Regions from separate parts of the Ochrobactrum vermis genome, predicted to be linked through region 1. Evidence: predicted binding sites of a transcription regulator. Region 1 holds the regulator's gene; the other holds the start of a gene.
What was found. Region 1 encodes PhoB, which activates phosphate uptake and scavenging genes when phosphate is short. Its sites were predicted from a motif close to TGTCATNNANCTGTCAT; they were not measured.

Region 1 (11,402 bases):
GCGCAACAATGTCGAGCGGATCGTTCTCTGGGGCCTGATCGCAGCATCAGGCATCGCCATCCTGACGACCGTCGGCATCATCTGCTCGATGCTGTTTCAGACGATCAGCTTTTTCCAATCCGTTTCGCCGTGGGAATTCTTCTTCGGCACTGTATGGGATCCACGCTTTGCCGCAGCCGGTTCAGGTGGCGAGACAGGCCAGTTCGGTCTCATTCCGCTTTTGGCTGGTACGCTTTATATCGCGCTTGTAGCCATGCTGTTCGCGGTTCCGGTCGGATTGTTCTCGGCCATTTACATGGCGGAATATGCATCGCCGAGGGTGCGCACGGTTGTAAAACCGGTTCTTGAACTCCTGGCCGGTATTCCCAGCATCGTCTACGGCTTCTTCGCCCTTGTCACTGTCGGACCTTTCCTGCGCGATCTGTCGATTGCCATAGCGGGGGGGCAGGGCTTTATCATGGCGCAGAGCGTTCTCACTGCCGGTCTCGTGATGGGCGTGATGCTGATCCCTTTCGTGTCGTCGCTTTCCGATGACATCATCACCGCCGTGCCGCAGACGTTGCGCGACGGTTCGCTCGGTCTCGGTGCTACTCGCTCTGAAACCATCAAGCGCGTGATCCTTCCGGCTGCTCTGCCCGGCATCGTCGGTGCGCTTTTGATGACCGCATCCCGCGCTATCGGTGAAACCATGATCGTGGTTCTGGCGGCAGGCGTTGCGGCCCGCATCAACATCAACCCTTTCGAGGCGATGACCACCATCACGGTGAAAATCGTCAACCAGCTCACCGGTGATCTTGAGTTCAACTCGCCGCAAACGCTGGTGGCTTTTGCGCTCGGCATCACGCTTTTCGTCCTGACGCTGATCATGAACATCTTTGCGCTGCACATCGTGCGCAAGTACCGGGAGCAGTACGAATAATGACCGATACGACCCTCAACGCCGGCGGTGCAACGGCGCAGCCGACACGCCGCGATATCGGAATCAAGCGTCGTTACGCCGCTGAACGTCGCTTTCGCTACTATGGTATTGCCGCGATTTCCATCGGCGTGTTCTTCCTCTGCGCGCTCCTGTTCTCGGTCTTTTCCAAGGGCTATACGGCCTTCTGGCAGACGACGCTGTATCTGCCGGTCAAGCTTGAAGAAAAGGTGATCGATCCGGGCAACAAGCGCGCGACCGATCCCAATGTGCTGATCACGGCCAATTATCCGCTGCTGGTGCGCAATGCGTTGGCTGAAAAGCTCGGTGTTGCCACAACAGACCGTCCGGCAATGCGCGATCTGGGCCGTTTCTATTCCGACGGCGTACGCATTCAGTTGCGCAAGATGGTGATGGATAATCCGTCGCTCATCGGCACGACCCAGACCGTTCCGGTTCTGGCGGGCGCCGACATCGATTCCGCCTTCAAAGGGCAGATCGACCTTTCCGTGCCAGAGACGAGCCGCAAGGTTTCGGACCGTCAGGTGGGCTGGATGAAGACGCTTTCGGAAGAAGGCGTCATGAAGGAGGCCTTCAATACCGGTCTCTTCACCTTCGGCGCTTCCAGCCGTCCGGAAACGTCCGGTCTTGGTGTTGCGCTGGTCGGTTCGTTCTACATGATGCTGATCGTTCTCGGCCTGTCGCTGCCTATCGGCGTCGCCGCTTCGATTTATCTGGAAGAGTTCGCCAAGAAGAACCGGTTCACCGACATGATCGAGGTGAACATCAACAATCTGGCGGCCGTACCGTCCATCGTGTTCGGTCTGCTTGGGCTTGCGGTCTTCATCAACTTTTTCGGCCTGCCGCGTTCCGCGTCGCTGGTTGGTGGGCTGGTGCTGACGCTGATGACACTTCCCACCATCATCATTGCGACCCGTGCTGCCCTTCGCGCAGTGCCACCGTCGATCCGCGCCGCAGCTCTTGGCCTGGGCGCTTCGAAAACGCAGATGGTGTTCCACCACGTCCTGCCGCTTGCCGCACCCGGCATCCTGACCGGTACCATTATTGGTCTTGCCCATGCGCTCGGTGAAACCGCGCCGCTTCTGCTGATCGGCATGGTGGCGTTCGTCGCCGACGTGCCGTCGACACCGATGGACCCGTCGACCGCTTTGCCGGTGCAGATCTATATGTGGGCGAACGAAGCAGAACGAGCCTTTGTGGAACGCACGTCAGGCGCTATCATCGTCCTGCTTCTGTTCCTTGCCGTGATGAACATTGCAGCAATCATTCTGCGCCGCCGCTTCGAGCGCCGCTGGTAAACGGGAGTCGAAAGCTATGAATCTGATGACCGAACGATCTCTCGAGAAAGCCGTAGGAGAAAAAATGAACGCCAACGCCAATTCCATAAAGATGCGCGGCGACAAGGTCTGCGTATTTTATGGTGAGAAGCAGGCGCTGTTCGACGTCGATCTGGAAATCCAGGAAAAGATGGTCACGGCGCTGATCGGCCCTTCGGGCTGCGGCAAGTCCACCTTCCTGCGTTCGCTCAATCGCATGAACGATACGATCGAAGGCTGCAAGGTCGGCGGCAAGATCACGCTCGACAATGAGGACATCTACGATCCGAAGATCGATGTCGTCGAGCTGCGCGCCCGCGTTGGCATGGTGTTCCAGAAGCCGAATCCGTTTCCGAAGTCGATTTATGAAAATGTCGCTTACGGCCCGCGCATTCATGGTCTCGCCCGTACCAAGGCCGATCTGGAGGAAATCGTCGTGACGAGCCTGCAGAAGGCGAGCTTGTTCGAGGAAGTGAAGGACCGTCTGCACGATGCTGGCACCGGCCTTTCCGGTGGCCAGCAGCAGCGCCTCTGCATTGCGCGCGCGATTGCGGTGAGCCCGGAAGTCATTTTGATGGATGAACCGTGCTCGGCGCTCGATCCGATTGCTACCGCCAAGGTGGAGGAGCTGATCGACGAGCTGCGCCAGAACTATACGATCGTGATCGTCACCCACTCCATGCAGCAGGCTGCCCGCGTTTCGCAGCGCACCGCCATGTTCCATCTTGGCAATCTGGTCGAAGTGGGCGACACGGAAACCATGTTCACCGCGCCGACCGAAAAGCGCACGCAGGACTACATCACCGGACGCTTCGGCTAATCCGGAACTGCGCTCAAACAGATAGACAGTGCGGCTTCCCCGCAATTTATATTACGAGGTCTACTATGCCGTCTCAGCATACCGTTCGCTCCTACGATGAGGAATTGAAGTTTCTCACCCATAAGATCGCCGAAATGGGCGGACATGCGGAACGTATGGTCGAGCAGTCGGTCGCCGCTATCGTCAATGCGGACAATGCGCTCGCACAACGCGTTATCTCCGACGATCTGATCCTCGATGCCAGTGAGCGCGAGATCGACGACAAGGCTGTGATGATCATTGCCAAGCGCCAGCCCATGGCTGTGGACTTGCGTGAAATCATCGGCTCGATCCGCATCTCTGCCGATCTGGAGCGTGTCGGCGATCTGGGCAAGAACATTGCCAAGCGCGTTGCCGCCGTTTCGGAATCGCGTCAGCCGGTAAAGCTATATCGCGGCCTTGAAACCCTGGCCGAACTGGCGCTGACCCAGCTCAAGGATGTGCTCGACGCCTATGCGTCGCGCTCGGTGCAGCAGATCAATGTCGTTCGCGATCGCGATGACGAGATCGACGCCATGTACACGTCGCTGTTCCGCGAACTGCTGACTTATATGATGGAAGATCCGCGCAATATCTCCGCCTGCACGCATCTTCTGTTCTGCGCGAAGAATATCGAGCGCATCGGCGATCACGCGACCAATATCGCGGAGACTGTCTATTACATCGTGACCGGCCTGCAAATGCCGGCCGAACGACCCAAGGAAGACCTGAGCCACGGCATTGTCGTGGATGAGGCGCGTAAACCCTGAACTACAGCCGACCGAACTTCGGTCCGGCGGTTGAGAATGAGTGAATAGCGCGGCGGCACGCGGTCGATTGGGGGATTGTATCTAGCGCCCGCCGAAATTGGATAGGGAAATACTGGATGTCACAGGCACCCAAAATCGCTGTGGTGGAAGACGAAGAGGCGCTGAGCGTCCTGCTTCGCTACAATCTCGAAGCAGAGGGCTATCAGGTCGATACGATGCTGCGCGGCGACGAGGCCGAAATCGCCTTGCGCGAGAACGTGCCGGATCTGCTCATTCTGGACTGGATGCTGCCAGGCGTGTCAGGCATCGAGCTTTGCCGCCGTCTGCGTCAATGGCCTGAAACGGAGCGCCTGCCGATTATCATGCTGACGGCGCGTGGCGAGGAAAGCGAACGCGTTCGCGGCTTGAGCGTCGGCGCAGACGATTATGTCGTGAAGCCATTTTCGACGCCGGAACTTCTGGCGCGCGTCAAGGCCATGCTGCGCCGGTCCAATCCAAGCATTCTTTCTCACGTGCTGAAAGTGGGTGATCTCGTTCTCGACCGCCAGCAGCATCGTGTCTATCGCAAGGAAAAGGAAGTTCGCCTTGGACCGACGGAATTCCGCCTGCTCGAATATTTCATGATGTCGCCCGGTCGTGTTTTCTCGCGAAGCCAGCTTCTCGATGGGGTCTGGGGACCGGATATCTATGTGGATGATCGCACGGTGGACGTCCATGTCGGACGGTTGCGCAAGGCGATCAATGTCGGTCGCGCGCTTGATCTGATCCGCACCGTCCGCGGCGCCGGTTATTCTTTCGGCTGATCGACGCAGTCGTCTACGATTTCAGGAATTGAACTTATCCGGTCCGCCACGGCTCTCGTGGTGGGCCGTTTTTGCTTGCGGCGGAGCTTTGTGAAGCGCAGGTCGGTGTCATCCGATTCGCATCGGGACGGTCGAAACAGGCGTTGAAAGCCCGGTCTCACGCGATGTTACAAGCCTGTTTCCAAAGTTGACATGGTGCAGCGGAACCTCTCTCAAAACAGAAATTCCGCAGATCATTTGAAGCACCATGAATGTGCTTGCAAAAAATGCGCAAGCAAAAGCGAATTAAGGCAGCGATATGGCGTGTATTGCGAGACTTTGAATCTCATTAAATCAATATCTTATCTGAATTGATAGATACTGTTAAGAAATTGTTAATATATTTAAAGGGCTTGTAGGCATATTCGCACTCTCGATTCGGAATTGTTTTCGGACGTTTCAGCCGTCCTCAGCATTGTTGGGATTTGACCCTTCGCCTTTTTTTGGCCTAAAAATTCCAAAACCTTGAATTCGATTGAGCGACAGTAGGGCGTGTGATTTTGATCTTCGTCCTCTTTGACTTGCACCGCAGTCAGACGTTCGAGCGCATCGTTCCAGATGTGTTTGCCCGAATGGATGACTGGATCAGTTAAGGGTCCTAACATGAGACTGAGCCATTGACGCGCGCCGCGAAGTGGAAATTGCCCGTTCTTATCGGGCTAGTGGTTGCGCCTTTCGTGGTGACCGGTTGCACGACGACTGGAACCTCGGGAAAAGCCAATTCGGAAAAGACGGCGGCAAGCCACGTCAAGACCGTCAATGGCGTGAAGACCTATACCTACACCGCACGGGACAAGAATTGTCTTGAGCGTGCGATGTTCTTCGAATCCAACCGTTCGAGCTCCGATGGCCTTCTGGCTGTCGGCACGGTCGTCATGAATCGTCTCGCATCGGGCCGTTATCCGGATACGATTTGTGGTGTGGTCGGTCAGAAGAACCAGTTTGCACCTGGTGTTCTTTCACGCCAGATGAATTCCAAAGCGCTGCCGGACGTCCAGGCCGCCGCAGCCGCAGTCCTCAAAGGGGAACGGCATCCAAAGTTGAAGAATGCCATGTTCTTCCACACGGCTGGCCTGAAATTTCCCTATAACAACATGCATTATGTGCTCGTCGCGGGTGGCAATTCCTTCTACGAGAAGCGCAATCGCGACGGTTCGCTGCAAAGCCCGGTTCCGCAGGATCCATACAATCTCGCTCTGGCCTATTCACCGCAATCACCTTCTGTTCCGCAAGATGCATCCTATGACGTGACCTTGCCGCAGACAGGACCGGTTCCGGGAACGGAACCAACCGTTCAGGTGGCGCTTGCGGAAGCTGTAAAGGCTCAAAGCGTGGAACAGAATGTCGGTGCTGGCCCGCAGGCTCGCGGCGACCGTCTGGCGCGTCATCGCGGTGTTGCAGCGCCTCAACAGGAACAGCCTGTGCAGATGGCCTCCTACCAGTCGCAATTCGATACGACTGCCCCGCAGGCGGCATCGCTCGGCTATGCGCCTGCAAGCCAGAAGCAGGTTGACGCCATCGGCGCGCTCCTTCTGTCCCAGGACCGCCCGGAAGCACCGCTCTAAGAAGCGTGTTTATAATCGGACAAACTGAAACGCCGGTCTGATTTCATTCAGATCGGCGTTTTGGTTTCATGGGTGACCGCTGTCCCTTTCCGGAGAAGCTTTCAGGGCCGGTAGATCACCATCGGTGCGTCGTAGAAATCGACCTGGTTCTGCCAGGCGCGCCGGTCGGCTCTGCGATCGAGGTCCAATCGCATGAGACAATTGGCGAAAGCGTCGGTCTTGGCCTTGAAGCCATAGCTGCGGCAGGTCTGCTCGTCGGCGGCGCGGCGTTGCTCGGGCGTCATGGTAACGCAGCCCGCAAGTAGGCTGGTTATGCAAAGTAGGATAAGCACTTTCCGGTTCATCGCCGTTACTTTCCTCGTGGCGCTCACCGCATCGTTATCGTGCGTGGTGCGATGAAATTATACGAGCGTATCCCGATAAGTGCGAAGCATCTTTCGGGAAAAAGCGCTAAAAAAATGGGTCGAGCATTTCCAATGGTTCAATCCAGACAGGAAATGCTCTAGGCGCTAGAGCAACGTCAGCGATTTCGGTAATCTAATCACGTGGAATCGAATCTTCCCGCTTTGTCAAAACCATGGATAGGGAAGAGGCAGACCTTCCTCGACATCTCGGTCATTCTGCCAGAGACGCTTGTCGATATCGCGTTGGAGATCCCGCTGTCCGAGGCATTTTTTGAAAGCTGTCGTCTTCGGTTTATATCCCGCAGTATGGCAGAAATTCTGATCCATAGTGCGAAGTTGCGCGACGGTCTGAGTCGAGCATCCGGTAATTGCAGAAAAGGAAAATAAAATAAAATAAGAAATATTCTGGTGTTCATAATCACTCCAAAGAAAAATGCACTTCTATGTATATTTGAAGGTGTTTACATTGTAATCACCAGTTTTTAATACCAATTAATTTCAGTTTGTTCACCCAAGAAGGCTAACATATGGAGATTCGTCAATACATGGGCAACAATTCATTCGTGAATGCCATTCATCCGGTGAAACTTGAACGTCTGGCGGAAGTCGCTGTTCGCGTTGGCCTGCAATTGCGCGAGGGGCAAGATCTCGTCATCACCGCACCGGTCGTCGCGCTGCCGCTGGTTCGGCTGATTGCCAAGCATGCCTACAAGGCCGGGGCTGGACTGGTAACACCATTCTTCGCGGATGACGACATGGCGCTTGCCCGTTACGAGAACGCGCCTGACGCGAGTTTCGACCGCGCAGCGAGCTGGCTTTATGAAGGCATGGCAAAGGCCTATTCGGACGGCGCTGCCCGTCTGGCAATTGCTGCCGATAATCCCATGCTCCTCTCCAGTCAGGACCCGGCCAGGGTTTCACGCGCCAACCGCGCCAATTCGAAGGCTTATCAGCCGGCACTCGAAAAGATCGCCGGTTTCGACATCAACTGGAACATCGTCTCCTATCCCAACCCGGCATGGGCAAAGCTCATGTTTCCAAACGAACCGGAGGACATTGCGACCCGCAAGCTGGCCGATGCGATCTTCGCGGCTTCACGGGTCGATGTCGACGATCCAGTCGGTGCCTGGGCGGCACACAATGCAGCGCTCCGCACGCGCACCCGCTTCCTGAACGGCAAGGCCTATAGCGCCTTGCATTTCAAAGGCCCGAATACCGATCTGACGGTCGGACTTGCTGATGGTCATGAATGGCACGGCGGCGCTTCCACCGCGAAAAATGGTATTACCTGCAATCCGAACATTCCGACGGAGGAGGTGTTCACCACGCCTCATGCGCTGCGCGTCGAGGGGTATGTGACGAGCACCAAGCCTCTATCGCATCAGGGCACCCTGATCGAGAATATTGCGGTTCGCTTTGAAGGCGGACGGATCGTCGAGGCAAAGGCCAGTCGCGGTGAAGAAGTTCTCAATAAAGTGCTGGATACCGATGAAGGCGCCCGTCGTCTGGGCGAAGTGGCACTTGTGCCGCATTCCTCGCCGATCTCGCAAAGCGGACTTCTGTTCTACAACACCTTGTTTGATGAAAATGCTGCAAGCCACATCGCGCTCGGCCAGTGTTATTCCAAATGCTTTGTCGACGGCGCAAAACTCACGCCGGAACAGATCAAGGCGCAAGGTGGCAATTCAAGTCTGATCCATATCGACTGGATGATCGGCTCTGGCCAAATCGACGTCGATGGCATCAGCGCCGATGGAACCCGTGAGCCGGTCATGCGCAGCGGTGAGTGGGCAAGCTGATCCGGGAAATAGAGGAGGCCGGGAATTTCCCGGCCTTTTATTTGATTCAGGCTTTATCGATATTGGGGAATTATGCCATTCGCAGGCCGTCAGAACCCCAATGTCAGTTCTTTTCCTGAACATGGGCCTCGAGGAACCACAGCGCCTTGTCCAGACTACGGGATGCGGCGGTAAAAATATCCGCTGTATCGTCGTCACCTGCATCGTCCGCATCCTTGATCGACTTGCGCAAGAGATTGGCAACATCGCCATAGCGTTCGATCAGGGCAAGCAGATGGTCGTGAACGGCATAGATATCGGTCGGATATGGCTTGAGTTTGCTTTCCTTGGCCACGACCTGCGTGGTGCCATAGGCCGTCCCGCCGATCTGCACGGCACGCTCGGCAATCGTATCGACATGTTCGTCGAGATCGTCACGGAAACCGTCGAGCATTTCATGAACAGCGATGAACTGCGGCCCCTTGAGGTTCCAGTGAGCCTGTTTTGTGATGAGGGCAAGATCGATGGTCGCGGCAAGGTTTTCGTTGAGCAGCGCGATCATTGTCGTCTTCGTATTGGAAGGAAGATCGTTGCGGGTTGCATGCATCGACGTCTTGGACATTTTATCCTCATATCCTTTTGCTCGATCCGGCTTGGAGTGGCCGGGGGAGTAACTGGGGGAGCGACTGGGAAATGTCGCTCATAGTCGTGGGCAGCTGTTCCAAACGCAAACGAAGCTGCCAGATCCCTGTGAGGCTGCTTGCCGGATGGACCATTGTTGCCGTTGGGACAACGCAAAAACGTTCCCGCACCCGCTTGCAAAACGTATATCGCCAGCTTTTGTTCCGCGAGGACGGCTAAAAACGAACGCGATCCGGCCTTTGGGCAAGACTTGGCTTGTCGCGACGCAAAATCTGATTTACCCGGTTGCACATGAAGATACTTGCGCTTGATACTGCCGCTTCGTGGTGTTCCGTTGCCGTCTATAACTCCGATGGCGATGTTGTACTCGCCGATGTGAGCGAAAACATCGGTAAGGGCCACGCGGAAGTGCTGATGGCCTATGTAGAACGCGCGATGAAAATGGCGAAACTATCGCTCCACGACATGGATCGGGTGGCGGTCAATATCGGGCCGGGATCTTTCACCGGTGTTCGTATTGGTGTTTCGGCGGCACGCGGTTTTGCACTGGCGCTGGGTGTTCCTGCCATCGGCATCACTGCCTTCGAAGCGCTGGCGGCAGAAACGCAGGCCCTATTGCCGGGGAAGCCGGTGCTGATCCTCCTTGAGGCGCATCGCGGCGAGATTTATGCGCAAGCGTACGACGCGCAAGGTGGGCCGAACTTGAAGCCTCTGGTCCTGTCGCGGGAAGAGGCCGAGGCTCTTGCAGTTTCCCAAGCGGAGAACACGGTTCTCGCGGGTTCCGCAGCATCGGCGATCAATGAAGCCATCGGCGGCCGTTTTGCGTTAGGTCCGGCGGAGCCCACGGCGAAAATCGGCATCTATGCGCGTCTGGCATGCACGCGCCAGCCGGGTGATGCACCCAAACCGCTTTATATGCGCGGGCCCGATGCGAAGCCGCAGGTCGGGTTTGCCTTGCCACGCAGGCAGGCTGGAGAATAGCCGATGATGGGCTTGCCGTTCGGCCGTTTTGGCCGCAGACAGGTGTCAGTCGAACCGCTGGGCGCACAGGACAGTCATGCGATCCAGCGCATCCACGCCGTTGCTTTCCATCATGGCTGGAGTTCTGATGATTTCAGGTCGCTGATCGCGCAGGATACGGTTTTCGGCTTCGTTGCCCGTTTGGAGGGCAAGCCGAAAGACGCCTGTGGCTTCGTGCTGGCTCGTCTGGTTGCGGGTGAAGCGGAAATCCTGACGATAGCCGTCGCGCGCGATGTACAGCGTCAGGGTGTTGGACGCGTGCTGATGGATGCCGTGCTGCGTCATCTCTATCAGGAGCGCGCCGAAACGCTTTTTCTGGAAGTGGATGAGGCGAATGTTGCTGCACAGGCGCTCTATCGCCGCCTCGGCTTCCAGAAAGTTGGCGACAGGCCCGCTTATTACGAAACAGCGAATGGGCGTTCGGCCGCGCTGATATTGCGTCGCGACCTGAACCGTGCCTCGGCGGGGCCGCGATGATCGGAGCAATCCGCATCTTTCTGGTTGTTGCGGCAATGGCCGTGCTGAGCTTGTCGCTCATTCCGCTCCAGTATCTGTTTCTGAAACTGAAGAATGGCTGGAAGCGACGCCTGCCGACTTTTTTCCACCGCACCGTCGCACGTCTGTTTGGCTTCCGCATCAAGACTGTCGGCCAGATGCATGAGGGACGCCCCCTTCTGCTCGTCGCCAATCACAGCTCGTGGAGCGATATCATCGTTCTGTCGACGGTCGGTCAGGTATCCTTCATCGCCAAGTCGGAAGTCAGAAAGTGGCCTGTTTTTGGTATGTTCGCCGTTTTGCAACGCACCGTTTTCGTGGAACGGGAGCGGCGGGGCAAGACGGCTGAACAAACATCGGAAATCGCCAAGCGGCTGGCAACCGATGATGCGATGGTGCTGTTCGCAGAAGGCACGACATCGGATGGCAATCGCGTCCTGCCGTTCAAGACGGCGCTTTTCGGTGCCGCACACGCCGCGATCAGGGAAGCCAATGTGCCCGAAGTGGTGGTTCAGCCGGTTGCCGTTGCCTATACGGGTGTTCACGGCATGGCGATGGGCCGTTATTTCCGCCCGATCGCCTCTTGGCCGGGTGACGTCGAATTGATGCCGCACCTGAAAGGTATTTTGCGCGAGGGCGCCATCGACGTTGAAGTACGTTTCGGCGAACCGGTCGTCGTGACAGCCAAGACCGACCGCAAGGCGCTGGCCCGTACGATGGAGAACCGCGTGCGTGCGCTATTGCAAAGTGCGCTGCTGGGGCGCGAGATTCCGGAAGAGTAACAGCCGTTCGATC
Region 2 (11,402 bases), 960 kb from region 1:
TGGCGGTATTTCGATCCTGACCACGATCCCACTCATGACGCTGATCGGTTCGGTGCAGAGCTCGACCATGGCGTTCATCTATATCGTGATCGCACTTGCTGTTGTCAGCATGTACACATCCATTAGCGGTATCGTGAAAGCCGAGCTGTTTCCGGCGGAAGTGCGGGCGCTGGGTGTCGGATTTTCTTACGCCATTGCCAATGCAATCTTCGGGGGCACCGCAGAATATGTTGCGCTGTGGTTCAAGCAGCAGGGCATGGAAAGCGGCTTTTTCTGGTACGTGACCATCATGATGGTCATCGTGTTTGCGGTCAGCATCTTCATGCCGAACCCGCGTGAACACGGTTATCTGCAGGGGCATGGTACTGAATAATCGGACAGCTATTGTCCGCTAAAACGCCGCCTCCGGGCGGCGTTTTCACATCTCTACCGCTTCGTCGTCTTCCGGCGACAAAAGCCGTGTCGCGCGCCATTCGGTCAGCTTGGCATTGATTGCGTCGAGCACGAAGAAACGCGCTGAATCCTTGTCATATCCATCGTCACGCAGCGCATCGTAATCGGTGTGCGTGTGACGCACATGCGCGACTGCCGCAAGCCAGACCGCAGTGGAAGGCGGCAGTGTTTTCATATGGGGGCTGAGCGCTGCAGCGCGGATCGGCTCGGAATCCGAATAGGGAACCGCCGGAAGCAGAAGCGTCAGCGATTTGGCGATTGCCTTTTGGCGCGTTGTGCCTGCACGCATGGCTCATCCTTGCAGTCAGTTGTTGTATGCGAATCCTTCGCTTGGAGCGCGTTTCGATCTGATTCAATCAGATCGTCGCTCTAAAGTCTCCTATCTGAAGCATAATCTTATCGACCCTTGTTTCACTCTGGTCGAATTGTGCTCTCGCCCATTCTGCCACGAAAATCGCTTGCGCAGGAATTGCTTTCCATATAAACATATCTTTATATCTTTTACGGATAGCCGTGATGGGCCGTGAATGGGAAGATGAGTCAACAAAGAGCGGAAGGCATGGCCGGTTTGCAACTGCAACTGCAACTCGATCTGATGGTAGATGTGCTGAAGGCGGTGGCTGAGCCCAGCCGCTTGCGCATTCTAGCGCTTCTGTCGCGCGGTGATCTCACCGTCTCCGACCTCACGACGATATTGGGGCAATCCCAGCCGCGTGTTTCGCGCCATCTGAAGCTGCTCGGGGAAGCCGATCTCATCGATCGCTATCAGGAAGGCGCATGGGCCTATTTTCGCCTTGCCGACAATGCGATCAGCGGCGATCTTGCGCGCGGGCTTCTGGCACGTCTCGACAATACGGATGCATTGGTTGAACGCGACATGGAACGGCTGTCGCAAGTGAAGTCCAGCCGTCAGGAAAAGGCTGCCGCTTATTTCAGCGCCAATGCCGGTAGTTGGGATCAGATCCGCAGGCTGCATGTTTCTGAGAATGCGGTCGAAGTTGCGCTCAAGAAAGTTATCGGCGACAAGCCGTTTCAGGCCATGCTGGACGTCGGCACCGGCACGGGCCGGTTGCTGGAGCTTTTTGCGCCGCTTTACCTTCGCGGCGTCGGTATCGACATCAATCGCGATATGCTGGCTATGGCGCGCGCCAATCTCGATCTCGCAGCCGTTGGCAATGCGCAGGTTCGCCAGGGCGATGTCTATGCGCTGCCAGTGGAGCGTGAAAGCTTCGATCTGGTGACCATTCATCAGGTTCTGCACTTCCTTGACGATCCACTTGCCGCCATTCGCGAAGCGGCGCGGGCCTTACGCCCCAACGGGCGGCTGCTGATTGTTGATTTCGCGCCGCACAAGCTCGAGTTTCTGCGTGAGGAACATGCACATTTGCGGCTTGGCTTCAGCGATGAACAGATGCTGGGCTGGATGAGAGATGCCGGTCTAGAGCCGGAAAAGACACTGGAACTGGAGCCGAAGGCGGCCAATGGAGATGAGGGGCTGACAGTGAAGCTGTGGCTCGCCCGCGATCCACGCCTTCTCATTGCCGATCCGGTGTCGAGAACAATAAGCATGACGGAGACAGTTTGATGGGTTTTTACGGTCTTTCCCGCCGACCGGATGTTGGCCAGACCACCCGGGTATCGTTCGAATTCTTCCCACCCAAGTCGGAGGAAATGGAACAGCGTCTCTGGGATACGGTGACGCGGCTTGCGCCGCTGCAACCCGAATTCGTTTCTGTGACTTACGGTGCCGGAGGTTCCACACGTGAACGCACGGCACGCACTGTGGCGCGCATCCTCCAGGAAACTGACGTCAAGCCAGCAGCCCATCTGACCTGTGTGGATGCGACACGCGAGGAGGTTGACCGTGTCGTGCGTGAATTCGCAGCTCTCGGCGTCAATCGTTTCGTGGCGCTGCGCGGCGATCCGGCAGCCGGTATCGGCGAAAAATATGTGCCGACGCCGGGCGGCTACCAGAATGGCGCCGAACTGGTCTCCGGTTTGCGCAATATTGCGGATTTCGACGTTTCGGTTTCCGCCTATCCGGAAAAGCATCCGGAAAGCCCGGATTTCGCAACCGATATCGATATGCTGAAGCGCAAGGTCGATAATGGTGCGACGCGTGCCATCACGCAGTTCTTCTTCGAAAACGATCTGTACGAACGTTATGTCGAGCGCGTTCGCCGTGCTGGCATCTACATCCCGATCGTTCCCGGTGTCCTGCCGGTGCATAATTTCAAGCAGGTCAAGAATTTCTGCGCGCGGTCCGCGACACATATTCCGGCCTGGCTGGCGGAGCGTTTCGAAGGACTGGACAACGATCCGCAGACGCATCAACTCGTTGCTGCCGCTATCGCCGCCGAACAAGTGATGGATCTGATCGAACGCGGTGTGCAGGATTTCCATTTCTACACGATGAATCGCGCCGATCTGCCATTTGCGATCTGTCACATGATCGGCATAAGGCCGAAGACGGAAGCGGCTCTGGAAGTTGCATAAACATAAAAAGCCCGGCGGTGACGCCGGGCTTTTTAGTTTTCGAGCGGGGGTCGGCCTATCCTCAAAACCGAAGCCGCCGTAATGGTTTAGGCAAATTCCCCTAGGGGATGACGCCTGCTATCAACGCTGCAACAAATGCAAATGCCGCACAGATCATGAGGACATTCAAAGATCGCGTAAGTCCCATTGGTCTGTCTCCTTCATATGCGCCCGGGCGACCGGACGCGCGCTGGTAGGAAGCTGGAATCTAAGCGCAAAACGCCTCGAACAAAAGAAGATTTCGTGCTGCAATCTGCCGTGATGGAGAAATAAACCTATCGTTTACCACCTAAACTATTGAAATATTTGACTAGAAAAATTTGTTCACATTTCATGAAAAAGACACCGAACTGCCACGTTTGGTACTGTTTTCGCCGTAGTTGCCTCAGGCTTTTTGATATGTTTTTTGCGGGTTTTAGCGAATTAGCGCCAGATATGCCGACAAGGTGAGGATAGATATCACCGTCGAATAGAGGATGACGTTTGAGGTTATCGCCGCTTCGCGACGATAATGTTCGGCCAGCATGAAGGGACCGGTGCCGGTCGGAAGAGCGGCAAGGAGGGCTGCGCTCTGTGCAAGCAGCGGTGGCAGTCCGAACACATAGACGGCCAGCAGCCAGGTTGCGAGCGGCTGGACGATGAGTTTGACCGAAACGAGGAAAGCGATGGCATTGACGCTTTCGCGTTCGATCTTGCGCGGTTGGGCGAGGAACAGGCCAAGCGCGACCAGCGCGCAAGGGGAGGCCGCGCCGCCGAGCATCTTCAGGAAGGTTTCCGCCGGAGCGGGGATGGCGAGGCCCAGAAAGGATACCATCGCGCCAAGTGCCGGAGCGACAAGCAACGGATTGCGGATCAGCGACCGCATGACCTTCCAGATGAGATGAAGTGGCTTCTTCTCGGTTTGCAAGCCGATTTCAATCAGCACAATCGCAAAAGCAAAGGTGACGCAGACGGTGATGATGATCGAAATGGTGGTTGCTGCCAGAACGCCGGACCCGAAGGCGATCATCGAAAGCGGAATGCCCATATAGCCGGTATTCGGATAGGCGGCATTCAGGCCGTCAAGCGCGGTGTCCGCCAGAGGCAGTTTTCCGCGAAGCCGCACCAAAAAGGGCAATGCGAATGCAATCGCGCTCGAAAGCAGAAACACTGCGATGAAACCCGGCTGCCACAGCTCGCTGCCGTGGGTATTGGCCATGATGTCGAACAGCAGCGCGGGCAGCGCCAGATAAACCACGAAGCGGTTCAGCTCTGCGATGGCATGCGGTCCCAGTATTTTCAGCTTGAATGCGCCCCATCCGGAGAAAATCAGCGCAAATACGGGCAGAACGACGATCAGGGTGGTGAGCATGAGGCAGGCATTCGCAGTCAGTGTATCGGAAAGGAAAAGGCGCGGGGATTAGCCCGCGCCCTCATTGTTACTCAGAGCTTGTCCAGCAGCTCCTGAGTTGGCCAGGAATCGGCCGGCATTCCAAGGCGCATCTGCTCAGCGCGTACGGCATCGCGGGTCAGGAGTCCGAAGACACCGTCGATCTTTCCACCCATGTCGTAACCGCGGGCCTGGAGCTTCGTCTGCAAATCCTTCAGTTGGTCCTGCGTCAGACCTGGAACCGGGTTGCCCGGATCGAAGGCTGGAGCACCAGCCAGACGGGTTGCAAAATAAGCAGCCGTCGTGGCGTAGACGATGGATTTGTTCCATTCCACGAACACGTCGAAGTTCGGATAGGACAGGAAAGCCGGTCCCTTGCGGCCCAGTGGCAGCAGAAGAGACGCATCGCCATCATCCGGGCCGAGCGGACCATTGAGCCCCACAACGCCCTGTTGCGCCCACCAGGAATGCGGCTTGCGGTTGGTACGGATCGCTTCCTCCCAAGGCAGGTCCTTGGTCAGGCGAACTTCCTCGAGCCAGGGCTGCCCGCGCTTCCAGCCGAGCTCTGAAATCATGCGCCCTGCTGTCATCATAGCGTCGGGAACGCTGTTCTTCAGATCGACCTTGCCGTCGCCATCGCCATCGACGCCGCGTTCAAGATAATCCTTCGGCAGGAGCTGCATCATGCCGATTTCACCAGCCCATGCGCCGGTCGTCGCTGCATCGACGACGCCCTGGTCGAAAAGCTTGAGAAGCGCGATCAGCTGTGGCCGGAACAGATCTGGGCGGCGGCAGTCATAGGAAAGAGTGACGAGGGCATTCAGCGTGTCGAAATCGCCCTGAATGGCGCCATAATCGGTTTCGAGCCCCCAGAAGGCGGCAAGGACTGGACCTGGAACACCATAAGTATCTTCAACTTTCTTGAAGACGTCGGCATATTTTACCAGATTTTCACGGCCCTTCTTCAGGCGCGCTTCTGAAATGAGGCGCTTGGAAAACTCGGTGAAGGTCAGGTTGAAAACAGTCTGCTTGCGGTCGCGGTCGAGCACCTTTTGCTCAAGCACGGCCTTGTGCAACTCGGCGATGCCTTTTTCACCGACACCGGCGTCGCGGGCTTCCTTGGTCAGATTATCCATCCACTGACCGTAGTCGATCTCGCATTCCGGCTTTGGAAGACTGACGGTGTTTTCAGTTGGCGTCGCAGCAGGCGCCGGAGACGCGGCGGCCTGTGCACCGGACATGGTTGTCGATGCAAGCAAGGCGGCTGCGATAACTGAAGCAAAAAACTTCATTGGTAACTCACACTAATAGATTGGGAGCAGATGGCTCCCTTTCGGGGATTGTTCTAGCTATTGCCCCAACAAGCCCCGGAAATGAAGCAAAACTTGGTGTGAACTGCCAAACTGTGCCGTGTTAGCGGACCTTGTTGCTTTCCAGCCACTTTTTCCACGAATTGGCATCGCCGGCGAAGACATTGATATCGGCGTCGCCCTTGATGCCGGGAATGGAGCCCGTGCCGGTATATTGCCAGAACGTCCACGGATGCGGACCGTATTTCTCGTCTGGATGACCCGCAACGGAGCGTAGCCAGAACGGGTAATCCGCCATCTGCCGCAAGTCGTTGTCGTCGAAGAAATCGACCGTCGTGTAAACGATCGGGCGCTTGCCGTAATGTTTTTCCAGTGCTTGCAGGAAGATGCGCATTTCCTTGCGTACAACCGCTGCATTGGGGCGTAGCTTGCAGGTCGGTGATTGCGGGTTCCATTCCATGTCGAGGACAGGTGGAAGCGCGCTGGGGTCACGCGGCACGTTCTGGATATACCAGCGCGCCTGTTCGATGGCCGGACGGCAGAAATAATAGAAATGATAGGCGCTCCGGGCGATACCCGCCTGACGCGCACCGTTCCAGTGTTCCTGAAAGCGATCGTCGACGCGGTCGCCGCCCTCGGTCGCCTTGATGAAGGCGAAGGAAATGCCGCTGGCGCGCGCTGCGCTCCAGTCAATGTTGGTCTGATATTTGGAAACGTCTGTTCCGTGGATCGGATAGTGCCATGGCGTTTTGCCGGTCCAGTCGTGCGGGTCACGATCACCAAAACGCGGGGCCTTAACCGAGCCGGACGGCGGTGCGATCCGAGCTACCGAACTGCCTGATTTCTTTACGTCGGAAAAGTCGTAATCCACCGTCGTGCAGGCGGAGAGAAATAAAGCGCCAAGGGCGAGAAGGCTGTAGCTGGCCAGACGGTTCATATAGTGGTTCCGTGTCGCGAATCAGTCCTCTAACGGTTACGCGATCCGGAGGTGAACGTCACCAGTCTGGCGGGCAAGATTGGTGTTTAATCTACGGCCAGGGGCGACGTTGTCGAACGAATGACCGCTATCCAGGCAAAACCGCGATAAAGAATGCGCTTCTCAGTGATTGCGCTGCGTTCATGTGCGAGTTGTTCGCAAACTGGGAACAGGTCACGACGCGGTGTGACATGGAACCATTCAAGCCACTTGAAGAGGGCGTTCCCAAACCAGCGCGGCAGGCGTGCCTGATCGCCGAAATCGACAATGTGCAACTCTCCGCCAGCATTGAGATGCCGGATGCTTTCACGAATGACCGACTGCCATTGCGGGATCATCGATACGGCATAGGAGATGAAAATCCGATCGAAGCCGGTTTGCCCGAACAGCTGCTCCGGGTCGAACTGGGCTGCATCCGCACGATCAAGCCGGATGCGATTTTCGATGCCTGCACGCTCTGCCGCCCGGCGCGCCGTATCCAGCATTTCAGCGGAGATATCGATGCCGAAGAATTTTGCATCGGGATAGTGTTCTGCTGCTTTCACCAGATTGCGACCGGTGCCGCAGCCGATCTCCAGAACTGTGCCATCCTTGGGGACGGCCAGCCCTGCGATCATGGGGTCGCGACCCAGAAGGTAGTATTTGCGCGTGGCGTCGTAGAAGTGCCGCTGACGGCGATAGACCCGATCCATGAGGTTGGCATGGTCTACGCCCTGAACGCTCCATGGGCTGCGCGACATATCAGGCATCCTTCAGGGTATAAAGGTGGAACCCGCCATAAATCGACGAGCGGTCGCGGTCGTGCAGGGTGCGGGATTCAGCTGCTTGATACTCCCAGCGATCCAGAATTTGCGGCGCCACTCGTCCCGGAAGCAGGCTCGCTTCTGCGGCGGTACGGAAGATGACACGTGCATTTGGTGCTGCCGTACGCGTGATCTCGCTCCACAACGCATTGAGCTGCTCGTCATTCATCCAGTCCTGCGCATCCAGCAGAATGTAGCGGTCTACGCAAGCGGCAGGCTTGGCAGCGAGAAAGTCGGTATAGCTCGCGTTCTGTACGGTCATTCGATCGGCGCGTACCCGCACTGTTTCGAAATTGGAGCGCGACAGATAGGGCGGAAGGGGGCCTGTTTCCTCATTGCCGCTATAGCCACGTCCGAATGCCTGCCAGGCGAAATAATTATCGGTGAGGGGGAAGCCGCAAGCCAGCTTCTCAAGACGGCTGCGCAGAACAAGCGCCATGTCGCCGTTTCCGGCGGTGGCAAGGGCATCATATTGCTGGGGTGGTATGCCTAGTCCGAAAAGGGATGATTTGCGGGCCGTGGCCCAGCGCACCATGCGTTTTTCGAAGAGCGGCGCAAGCGCTGTATCGAAGAAGCTGCGTTGTTCTTCCATCGTGCGCGCCTTCAATATGTCGCGCGGATCGATCCCGTAGAGCCGCGCCACACGATGGCCCATGCCGATGAAGACTCCGAGCAAGCCGTGGCGATAGAGGTCACGCCAGAAAATGGAAATACGCTGGCGGCCATTCCATTTGCGCTTTTCCCAATAAGCGCGACTTTCGCCGTCCAAATGCGGGCGGATGAAATGCTTGTAGGCGGCAAGATTGGTCTTGTCGTCGGCTTTTCCATAGAACCGGTAGAACGTATCGTAATCGGGCAGGTTCTTGATGGCGGCAAGTTTCAGCCGGTTGAAGGCGACATGTGCCTGATTGAGATCAACGGCCTCTACACGTGCCGGATCAGCGGTCAGATAGGACATGGCGTTACATCCACCGGAAGCGATGGTGACGATGCGATGTCCTGGCTCAATAGCCAGGGCCGCCATATCAACCTCGGGGTCTTCCCATATCTGCGGATAAACCAGCCCTTTGAACAACCAGGCGAACAATCTTTCGGAAAAGCCTGCGCGTGAGAGGGCGCTGTTTTGGGTCACTGCACGTTTGAGAATTGTGTCGCCGGCTGGGCTGTCTGTCATCAAAAGCTCCCCTGATGCTCGAATCCCGACTTCGCTTTTGCAAAGTTAAACATCGTCCAATGACAGGGGCGTGACGAATTAATTGCGGGTTTTTAAACCCTGTGGAGGCGGCTATACGCCTGTAATACTGTCGCTTTATTACGCTCGGTAAGACTATTTGAGAGAACTTTTTCGCGCTGCTGCCGTTTTTTTGTGTGACGGTCCCAATCGACGGGATTTCTGTGTCGATGAACGACCGTAAAAAGGTGATTGACCGGACAAACCGGTCAGGCACGGAGAAACAGAGAGAGGCGTTTGGCAATATTGCCATTTGATGCCTGAAACTAGGCCAACGAGCCTAACCTAGGAAGGAGAGCCAACGTGAAGAAGTTTCTGATTGCTTCTGTCGCCGCCGTATCACTTCTCGGCCTTGCAGCTTGCAACGACAAGAAGGACGACACGAGCAACGCACCGGCACCATCCGCGCCGGCAGCGCCTTCGAATAATGATACAACGACGACGCCAGCCCCAGCGGCCCCGACAACTCCGGCACCATCGACGCCGGGTACAGGGACGGCACCGGCCAACTAATACCAAAACCCTATGAGTATGGCTCATAGGGTTTTGGTTAAGCCCGAGTGGCGATTGAACTTTTTCAAGGCGTGATGCGTGAGCATCTTAGCGCCTTGATATAACGGTGCGAAGTCGTGACGCATGATGCGTCTGCATTTGGGTGGCGATCCGGTCTCCGGGTCGCCATTCTTGCCAATTGGTTTTGAGATGAACGCTAAAGCAACCACAATGGGAAAAGACGGGCATTCTGCGTTTTCCGTGTTTCAACGCAGGCTTGGTTCGGTTATGGCTTTTGTCATGAGCCGTAACTTCCTGTTCGTCATATCTGCTATTGTTCTCGTTGCACTTGCCGCCTGCGGCAAGGGAGACGAAGAGACCGCTGCAACAACCAATGGCGGCGAGCAGGGGGCGGCTGCCGTGTCGCAGCCTGTTAAGCCCGCAGAAAGTGGAAACGCTGCAAAAGGCCCCGATCTGGTCAAGTCGCTTCGTGACAGTTCCGGCGTGGTGAGTCCTGAGGACAAGGCTGCAGCCATCGAACGGGCGCGCACAAATGCCGTTGCTGCGGCAAAATCCGTGGGGCAGACGGATCAGCAGGCACAGGCAGCGGGAGCCGCTGCGGCCACGGCTGCACAACGTTCCTTCGATGAACGCGAGCCTCAACAATAGGATTGCACTGCGAAGCCGGGTAATATTGCAAGCCAGCACCGCAGCCTTCCATCTGTTTATTTTTACGCATTATCCTACGCCAAACCGCTTCGCACTTTTGCTGTAAATGCTCTAAATAGTTGTTTTTTCGACTTTCGCCGGCGCGGACGGTTTTCAGTTCATTCGGAATTCTATAGAAAAGACCCATGTCGATTTGGGTTCGCATTGGTGAGTTTGTCACTTACGTGGCGTCGAATGCCATTTCTGGCGTTATCGAAGCCGTGCGCACCGTTTTCGAAGGTGATGCCGATACGCGCCGCCAAGTGGCTTTCTCTATCGCGATGATCGCGCTTTCGGCCAAGATGGCGAAGGCGGACGGGGTTGTCACCCAGGACGAAATCCGCGCCTTTCAGGATATTTTCGCCGTGCCGAAAGAGGAAACGGCGCATGTCGCGCGACTTTACGATCTCGCCAGGCAGGATGTTGCAGGCTATGAATCCTATGCGCGTCAGCTCGCCGGATTGTGCAGCGAAGGACAGACCAATTGTCATCTGCTTGAGGATATTCTCGACGGTCTTTTCCATATCGCCACCGCCGATGGCTATGTACACGAAAAGGAAATGACCTTTCTCGCAGGCGTAGCGGATATTTTCGGATATGATGAGATTGCCTTCGATCGTATCGCGATCCGCCACGTCCAGCGCGGTGCTGACGATCCTTACGCCATTCTGGGGCTGGAGCGCGGCGTTTCCTTTGAACTGGCCCGTAAGCGCTATCTTGCGCTCGTCAAGGAGCATCATCCTGACCGGCTGGTCGCAGAAGGTTTGCCACTCGAATTCATAACCATTGCCAACAGGCGTCTGGCAGCGATAAACGCGGCTTGGGCAAGTATTGAGAAGAATCTGGAGACTGCATGAGCAGCGTGCGCGAAATCGAGAGCGAATTGTTGCAGGAACTGGCTCTAGACCGGCCTGACTTCGCCGGTGCGACGCTTGATCCTTCACCCAATTTCGGCACGCGCCGTGACGGCAAGACGCCTGCCTTTCTCATTCTCCATTATACCGGGTTATCGACTGCAGAAGAGGCAGTGCAGGTTCTGAAGTCGCCGGATATGGAAGTTTCCGCGCACTACCTTGTTCATGAAGACGGACGGGTCGTGCAGATGGTTTCGGAGAATGCGCGCGCATGGCATGCGGGCAAGAGCTTCTGGAAGGGCGAAACGGACATCAATTCCGCTTCCATCGGCATTGAGATTGTCAATCCGGGTAATCTTGAAAATTACCCGGCCTTCAAGGATGCGCAGATCGATGCGGTTATCCGCCTCAGTCGCGATATATGCGAGCGCCACGCCATCAAACCGGAAAATGTTCTGGCCCATTCGGATATCGCACCGGCGCGCAAGACCGATCCCGGTCATAACTTCCCCTGGAAACAGCTCCACGATGCAGGTGTCGGGCATTATATCGCCCCGACGCCGGTCCGGGGCGGACGCTTTCTGGCACGTGGCGAACAAGGCCAACCGGTGGAAGCCTTGCAATCCATGCTGGCACTTTATGGCTATGAAATCGCCGTCACGGGTGTCTTC

Region 2: a site for PhoB is predicted at 8,680-8,696, ahead of CQZ93_RS08980 (BtaA family protein). Genes of this name have one in related genera too.

The regions. Positions count from the first base shown of each region.
Region 1 is NZ_PCOC01000001.1:2,774,596-2,785,997, forward strand. Features, by position in the region: gene pstC (phosphate ABC transporter permease subunit PstC) at 1-919, shown strand, start outside; gene pstA (phosphate ABC transporter permease PstA) at 919-2,235, shown strand; gene pstB (phosphate ABC transporter ATP-binding protein PstB) at 2,300-3,073, shown strand; gene phoU (phosphate signaling complex protein PhoU) at 3,139-3,861, shown strand; gene phoB (phosphate regulon transcriptional regulator PhoB) at 3,978-4,664, shown strand; gene CQZ93_RS13865 (cell wall hydrolase) at 5,321-6,268, shown strand; gene CQZ93_RS13870 (hypothetical protein) at 6,370-6,612, opposite strand; gene CQZ93_RS13875 (aminopeptidase) at 7,218-8,471, shown strand; gene dps (DNA starvation/stationary phase protection protein Dps) at 8,575-9,072, opposite strand; gene tsaB (tRNA (adenosine(37)-N6)-threonylcarbamoyltransferase complex dimerization subunit type 1 TsaB) at 9,384-10,073, shown strand; gene rimI (ribosomal protein S18-alanine N-acetyltransferase) at 10,077-10,589, shown strand; gene olsA (lyso-ornithine lipid O-acyltransferase) at 10,586-11,389, shown strand.
Region 2 is NZ_PCOC01000001.1:1,810,164-1,821,565, reverse strand. Features, by position in the region: gene CQZ93_RS09020 (MFS family transporter) at 1-373, shown strand, start outside; gene CQZ93_RS09015 (DUF2293 domain-containing protein) at 419-742, opposite strand; gene CQZ93_RS09010 (ArsR/SmtB family transcription factor) at 1,013-2,038, shown strand; gene metF (methylenetetrahydrofolate reductase [NAD(P)H]) at 2,038-2,949, shown strand; gene CQZ93_RS09000 (AEC family transporter) at 3,404-4,339, opposite strand; gene CQZ93_RS08995 (lytic murein transglycosylase) at 4,411-5,649, opposite strand; gene CQZ93_RS08990 (glycoside hydrolase family 25 protein) at 5,771-6,604, opposite strand; gene CQZ93_RS08985 (class I SAM-dependent methyltransferase) at 6,691-7,383, opposite strand; gene CQZ93_RS08980 (BtaA family protein) at 7,385-8,620, opposite strand; gene CQZ93_RS08975 (hypothetical protein) at 8,981-9,190, shown strand; gene CQZ93_RS08970 (hypothetical protein) at 9,314-9,838, shown strand; gene CQZ93_RS08965 (J domain-containing protein) at 10,024-10,734, shown strand; gene CQZ93_RS08960 (N-acetylmuramoyl-L-alanine amidase) at 10,731-11,402, shown strand, end outside.